One region of the Streptomyces sp. NPDC001137 genome, then DNA from elsewhere that is predicted to be linked to it. Evidence: riboswitches for the same ligand, from Rfam matches in the RefSeq annotation. Region 1 holds a riboswitch; the other holds the start of a gene.
What was found. A riboswitch is a leader RNA that binds a small molecule or an ion and turns the genes downstream of it on or off. The one in region 1 is predicted to bind glycine.
Positions count from the first base shown of each region.

Region 2: linked by a shared signal. The riboswitch ahead of gcvT (glycine cleavage system aminomethyltransferase GcvT) and the one ahead of gcvP (aminomethyl-transferring glycine dehydrogenase) in region 1 are both predicted to bind glycine.

Region 1 is NZ_JBEPBA010000050.1:23,599-26,996, reverse strand. It holds gene ABT254_RS45975 (DNA polymerase IV) at 1-759, shown strand, start outside; gene ABT254_RS45970 (hypothetical protein) at 849-1,094, opposite strand; gene ABT254_RS45965 (PRC-barrel domain-containing protein) at 1,179-1,556, opposite strand; glycine riboswitch at 1,670-1,765, shown strand; gene gcvP (aminomethyl-transferring glycine dehydrogenase) at 1,942-3,398, shown strand, end outside.
Region 2 is NZ_JBEPBA010000015.1:184,040-187,437, forward strand. It holds gene ABT254_RS28120 (AAA family ATPase) at 70-765, opposite strand; glycine riboswitch at 944-1,048, shown strand; glycine riboswitch at 1,049-1,149, shown strand; gene gcvT (glycine cleavage system aminomethyltransferase GcvT) at 1,193-2,311, shown strand; gene gcvH (glycine cleavage system protein GcvH) at 2,441-2,818, shown strand; gene glyA (serine hydroxymethyltransferase) at 2,833-3,398, shown strand, end outside.

The sequences.
Region 1 (3,398 bases):
ACGGTCGACGAGATCGCCGAGGCCGGTGAGGACGAGCTCGTCCGGCTGCTGGGCAAGGCCCATGGGCACGCGTTGTACGCCATGGCGCTGGCGCACGACGACCGGCCCGTGGTGGCCGAGCGGGAGGCCAAGTCGGTATCGGTCGAGGACACGTACGACGTGGACATCCACGACCGGGTCAGGGTGGGGCTGGAGGTGCAGCGGCTGGCCGACCGGTGTGTGCGGCGGTTGCGGGGCGCGGGTCTTTCGGGGCGGACCATCGTGCTGAAGGTGCGGCGCTACGACTTCTCGACGCTGACTCGTTCCGAGACGCTGCGCGGGCCGACGGACGATCCGGGGGTGGTGCGGGAGGCTGCCGCCCGGCTGCTGGATTCGGTGGACACCACGGGGGGTGTGCGGTTGCTGGGGGTCGGGGTCAGCGGGCTGGCCGACTACACGCAGGAGGATCTGTTCGCGCAGGCCGCCGGGGAAGGCATGGAACATGCGGCGGACGAGGCGGACGAGGAGCCCGTCGAGGAGCGGCAGGTGGCTGTCGAGCGGCGGTGGCCCGCCGGACACGATGTGCGGCATGCCGAGTTCGGGCACGGGTGGGTGCAGGGAAGTGGGCTCGGGCGGGTGACCGTGCGCTTCGAGACGCCGGATTCGGAGCCGGGGCGGGTCCGGACGTTTCGCACCGACGACCCTGAGCTGGAGCCGGCGGACCCGTTGCCGCTGGTGGCGGCGAGACCCGGGGCCGCCGTGCCTGGGGGCGGCGCCTGATCGGGGGTGGTGCCGGTCCGCGCGGGGGCCGGGCGCGGTGGCGGGGGTGGGTCAGTGCCTGTCGTCTGGATCAGGTCGGCTGCAGGGAACTACGCCTTGCGGCCGCCCCGAGGGGGCATGGGGCCCGCTTGAGCGAAGCCGGGAGTGGGGGAGGGATCGTGCAGCTGCAAGGCCAAGGAGGCCGTGGCATCAGCCGCTGCCGCGGTGCATGCCGCGGAGCGCCGGTATGCGGGCGGGGCGAGCCCCGCCGCCTCGCCGAGTTCGCGGACGAGGTGTCCGCCGGCTTCGGCCGCCCCGTCCGGCCCGATCTGCCCGCAGGCGACCGACGACGACATGGCCAGGGATCCTTCCACCATTGAGGCAGCAGGGGGGAGGGCGAGTCAGGGCCGACGAGGCCTAGTTGGTCCGAGGGGCAGGCTCTAGGCGTCCGCGTCCTCCGTGCCCGCCAGCTTGCCGAAGTCGCGGTCCGGGAAGGGGGAGGAAGCGGGGATGTCCAGACCGTAGTGGTGGTAGAGCTGGAGCTCCTGTTCGGGGGAGAGGTGGCGGCCGACGCCGAAGTCGGGGGCGTCCTTGATCAGGGACCGGTCGAAGGGGACGTGGAGGGTGCCCTCGATCAGTTCGCTCGGTTCCAGGGGGACGAAGGCGTCCCGGGAGAACAGGCCGGTGCGTATGGCCGCCCACTCCGGCACACCGGTCGCGTCGTCGAGGTAGACCTCGTCGATGGTGCCCAGCTTGGTGCCATTGCGGTCGAACGCCTTGCGGCCGATCAGGTTGCGCGGATCGATGTCGGTCTGCACGGGCCCTCCACTTGGTCGCAACTCATCCGTAAGCACTACAAAAGAGCACATTGGTGATGGCGGCCACTCGAAGGATCGGATGTTGTGCTCGCTGGTAGGCTGACAGCGGCTGCTGACCCCGTGCGGGAGAGTCCTCCAGACATCATCGGAGGCGCCGAAGGAGCAAATCCTCCCCGGAATCTCTCAGGCTCACGTACCGCGCGGACGAGGTCACTCTGGAAAGCAGGGCGGGTGTCGACGGCTCCCGCTCTCACCGACGGTGAAAGCCGGATGCCCTCGGGTGATCCGGTGAAGCTCTCAGGTTGAGATGACAGAGGGGGAGGCCGTTCGGGTACCCGTGCCGTGGTGCCCCTCGAAGGTCGTGTCTGACCAGGAGGCCTCCGCAATGACCGCCCATCGCATTCCGCTCTCCGAGCTCGAACAGGGAATCCCGTTCGAGCAGCGCCATATCGGGCCTGACCAAGAGGCTCGGGCCAAGATGCTCGCGCACGTCGGATACGGCTCGCTGGACGAGCTCACCGCCGCCGCGGTGCCGGATGTCATCAAGAACTCGGATGCGCTGGAACTGCCGGGTGCGCGTACCGAGGCCGAGGTGCTGGCCGAGCTGCGCTCGCTCGCCGACCGCAACCAGGTGCTCGACTCCATGATCGGGCTCGGGTACTACGGGACCTTCACCCCGCCCGTCATCCTGCGCAATGTGATGGAGAACCCCGCTTGGTACACGGCTTACACGCCCTACCAGCCCGAGATCTCCCAGGGGCGGCTCGAGGCCCTGCTCAATTTCCAGACCATGGTCGCCGATCTGACCGGGCTGCCCACCTCCGGAGCCTCCCTGCTCGACGAGGGGACGGCCGCCGCCGAGGCGATGGCGCTGTCCCGGAGGATGGGCAGGAACAAGAAGGGTCTGTTCCTGGTCGACGCGGACGTGCTGCCACAGACCATCGCCGTGATCGAGACCCGCGCCGAGCCGACCGGCGTGGAGGTCGTGGTCGCCGATCTGAGCGACGGCATTCCGGCCGAGGTCGCCGGGCGTGAGATCAACGGTGTGCTCGTCCAGTACCCCGGCGCTTCCGGCGTCGTACGCGACCTCAAGCCGCTCATAGACCAGGCGCACGAGCTCGGTGCGCTCGTCACGGTCGCCGCCGATCTGCTGGCGCTGACGCTGCTGAAGTCGCCCGGGGAGCTCGGCGCGGACATCGCGGTCGGGACCACGCAGCGCTTCGGTGTGCCGATGGGCTTCGGCGGGCCGCACGCGGGTTACATGGCGGTGCACGAGAAGTTCGCACGCAGCCTGCCCGGGCGGCTGGTGGGCGTGTCCGTGGACGCGGACGGGCACAAGGCGTACCGGCTCGCACTGCAGACCCGTGAGCAGCACATCCGGCGGGAGAAGGCCACCAGCAACATCTGTACGGCCCAGGTGCTGCTCGCCGTCATGGCGGGGATGTACGCCGTGTACCACGGGCCCGAGGGGCTCAAGGCGATCGCGCGGCGCACCCACCGGTACGCCACGATCCTTGCCGCGGGGCTTCGGGCCGGTGGTGCCGAGGTCGTGCACGGCTCGTACTTCGACACGCTCACCGTGCGGGTGCCGGGCCGCGCCGCCGAGGTGGTGGCCGCCGCACGGGAGAACGGAGTCAACCTTCACCTGGTCGACACCGACCACGTCTCGATCGCCTGCGACGAGACCACCGCGCGGGCCCAACTGGGCGCCGTGTGGACCGCGTTCGGGATCGAGGGCGACATCGAGGCGCTGGACGCGGCGACCGAGGACTCCCTGCCCGCAGGGCTGCTGCGCACCGACGACTACCTCACCCACCCGGTCTTCCAGGAGCACCGCTCCGA
Region 2 (3,398 bases), on a different contig from region 1:
CCTGCTGAGAACCACTGCTGTGGCTGGAAAGGCTAGCGGGTGGGGCGGACAAAGGGGTTGGTCCGTGCGTCAGCCCGCGAAACCGATTCTGCGCAGCACGTCCGCCGCGTCCCGGTCCAGCAGCACCGCCGAGCCGACGCCCTCGGGCAGGTCCCCCCGCTCCACCGCGCGGATCAGCCGGGCCGCTGCCGTGCGGTGACGCAGGAAGGCGTAGCGCGAGACGCCGCGGCCGCGCTCGCGCTGGCCGTCCAGGGCCGTGCCGGGCGTGACGTCGAGCAGCAGCAGATGCAGGGTGCCGCCGCGGCGGCGGGCCTCGCGCGCCAGCCAGCCGCGCACCCAGGCCTGCGTACCGCAGTCGTGCACGACGACCCCTTCGCCGCTGCGCAGGGCGCGGCGCAGTCCGGCGTAGTGGGCGAGGCGGACGAGGGGGCGGTAGAGCGCGTAGGGCAGGAAGCGGGGCGTGCGGGCCTCCCAGCGGTCCCGGGCGTCCTGGGAGTCGATGCGGATGCCGCGGACCGCGCGCTCCATCAGCGTGGACTTGCCGCTGCCGGGCAGGCCGGTGACCACCACGAGGTCTCGGGGGCCGAACAGCAGGGCGTGCGGGCTGTGCCCCGAGCGGTCGCGCAGGTCGCGGACCACGGGTGCCATGGGGGTTCCCCCGTGCGAGCGCAGCCGAGCGTGGGGGCCTGCCTCCCCGGCCGGGGCCACGGGCTGCTGGGGCAGCGCGACAGCCGAGGTCGTGGCGTACACCGTGGTCCTGTTCACCGTGATCGTCCTCCCCGCGGGGTCAGGAAAGGTTCTCCCCACCTAATGTAAAGAGAAGGTAATGCACGATCTCTCGCGGTTGCGTTCGGTTCCGGCCACAGCCCCGTTACAAGATGGGACCCTGCCGCACACGCACGAGGCGTGCAATGATGTGCGCGCCAACTGCATACCGGCCGTTTGAATCCGCGCGGGAGAGTCCCCGGCAGTACCTCTGTGTCGCCGGGGCGCCGAAGGAGCAAGTCCCTCCCTTGAATCTCTCAGGCCCCGTTACCGCGCGGGCGAGGCACATCTGAAAAGCGGGCCACCTCATCCGGTGGCCCCACCCAAGGTGCAAGCCATGACTTCATGGCGAACCTCTCAGGTTCCGATGACAGATGGGGAGGAACGACCTCGCCCGTCTGCATTCGCCCTGGGAGACGACCGTCCGATGAGCAGCACCGCACCCCGTCACACCGCGCTCGATGCCCTGCATCGCTCGCTCGGTGCGACGATGACCGACTTCGCCGGCTGGGACATGCCCCTGCGCTACGGCTCCGAGCGCGACGAGCACCTCGCCGTACGCACGAAGGCCGGACTCTTCGACCTCTCCCACATGGGCGAGATCACCGTCACCGGCCCGCAGGCCGCCCAGCTCCTGAACTTCGCCCTGGTCGGCAACATCGCCTCCGTCGGCGTCGGCCGCGCCCGCTACACCATGATCTGCCGGGCCGACGGCGGCATCCTCGACGACCTGATCGTCTACCGGCTCGCGGAGACCGAATACTTGGTCGTCGCCAACGCCTCCAACGCCCAGGTGGTGCTGGACGCGCTGGTGGAGCGTTCGGCCGGCTTCGACGCCGAGGTGCGCGACGACCGGGACAACTACGCGCTGATCGCCGTGCAGGGCCCCGAGTCCCCCGGCATCCTGAAGTCGCTCACCGACGCCGACCTCGACGGCCTCAAGTACTACGCCGGCCTGCCCGGCACCGTCGCCGGCGTCCCCGCCCTCATCGCGCGCACCGGCTACACCGGTGAGGACGGCTTCGAGCTGTTCGTCGCCCCCGGTGACGCGGAGAAGCTGTGGCAGGCGCTGACCGAGGCGGGAGCGCCCGTCGGGCTGGTGCCCTGCGGACTGTCCTGCCGCGACACGCTGCGCCTGGAGGCGGGCATGCCGCTGTACGGGCATGAACTGTCCACCTCGCTCACGCCGTTCGACGCCGGGCTCGGCCGGGTGGTGAAGTTCGAGAAGGAGGGCGACTTCGTGGGGCGCGAGGCGCTCCAGGAGGCGGCCGCCAGGGCTGCGGAGAACCCGCCGCGCGTCCTCGTCGGCCTGGTCGCCGAGGGCCGTCGGGTCCCGCGCGCCGGGTACGCCGTCGTCGCGGGCGGCGAGGTGATCGGCGAGGTCACCTCCGGCGCCCCCTCCCCCACGCTGGGCAAGCCGATCGCGATGGCGTACGTGGACGCCGCGCACTCGGCGCCGGGTACCGCGGGTGTCGGCGTGGACATCCGGGGCAGTCACGAGCCGTACGAGGTCGTGGCGCTGCCGTTCTACAAGCGGCAGAAGTAGACACTGACCGAGACTGGGCGAGGGGGCGCCGTCCCCGGACGTGACCCCGCGCACATTTTCGCTGCTCACACGCGTTTTCAGCACTCCCCCATTCATCACCACTCCACCGCGTACAGGAGAATCCAGGCCATGAGCAACCCCCAGCAGCTGCGTTACAGCAAGGAGCACGAGTGGCTGTCGGCCGCCGAGGACGGCGTCTCGACGGTCGGCATCACGGAGTTCGCGGCCAACGCGCTCGGCGATGTCGTGTACGCCCAGCTTCCCGAGGTGGGCTCCGCCGTGACCGCGGGCGAGACCTGCGGCGAGCTGGAGTCGACCAAGTCGGTCAGCGACCTGTACTCCCCCGTCACCGGTGAGGTCACCGAGATCAACGAGGACGTGGTGAACGACCCGTCCCTGGTCAACTCGGCCCCCTTCGAGGGCGGTTGGCTCTTCAAGGTCCGTGTCACCCAGGAGCCGGCCGATCTGCTCTCCGCCGACGAGTACACCGCCCAGAACGCCGGCTGAGGAGCCGTAGACGCATGTCCGTACTGAACACGCCCCTGCACGAGCTCGACCCGGACATCGCCGCCGCGGTCGACGCCGAGCTGCACCGCCAGCAGTCGACGCTCGAGATGATCGCCTCGGAGAACTTCGCGCCGCTGGCGGTGATGGAGGCCCAGGGCTCGGTCCTGACCAACAAGTACGCCGAGGGCTATCCGGGACGGCGCTACTACGGCGGCTGCGAGCACGTGGACGTCGCCGAGCAGATCGCCATCGACCGGGTCAAGGAGCTGTTCGGCGCCGAGTACGCCAACGTGCAGCCGCACTCGGGTGCCTCCGCCAACCAGGCCGCGCTGTTCGCGCTGGCCCAGCCCGGCGACACCATCCTGGGCCTGGACCTGGCGCACGGCGGCCACCTCACCCACGGGATGCGGCTGAACTTCTCCGGCAAGCAGTTCCAGGTCGTCGCCTACCACGTGGACCCGGCGACCGGGCTCGTCGACATGGCCGAGCTGGAGAAGCTGGCCAAGGAGCACCGCCCGAAGGTGATCATCGCGGGCTGGTCGGCGTATCCGCGGCAGCTGGACTTCGCCGAGTTCCGCCG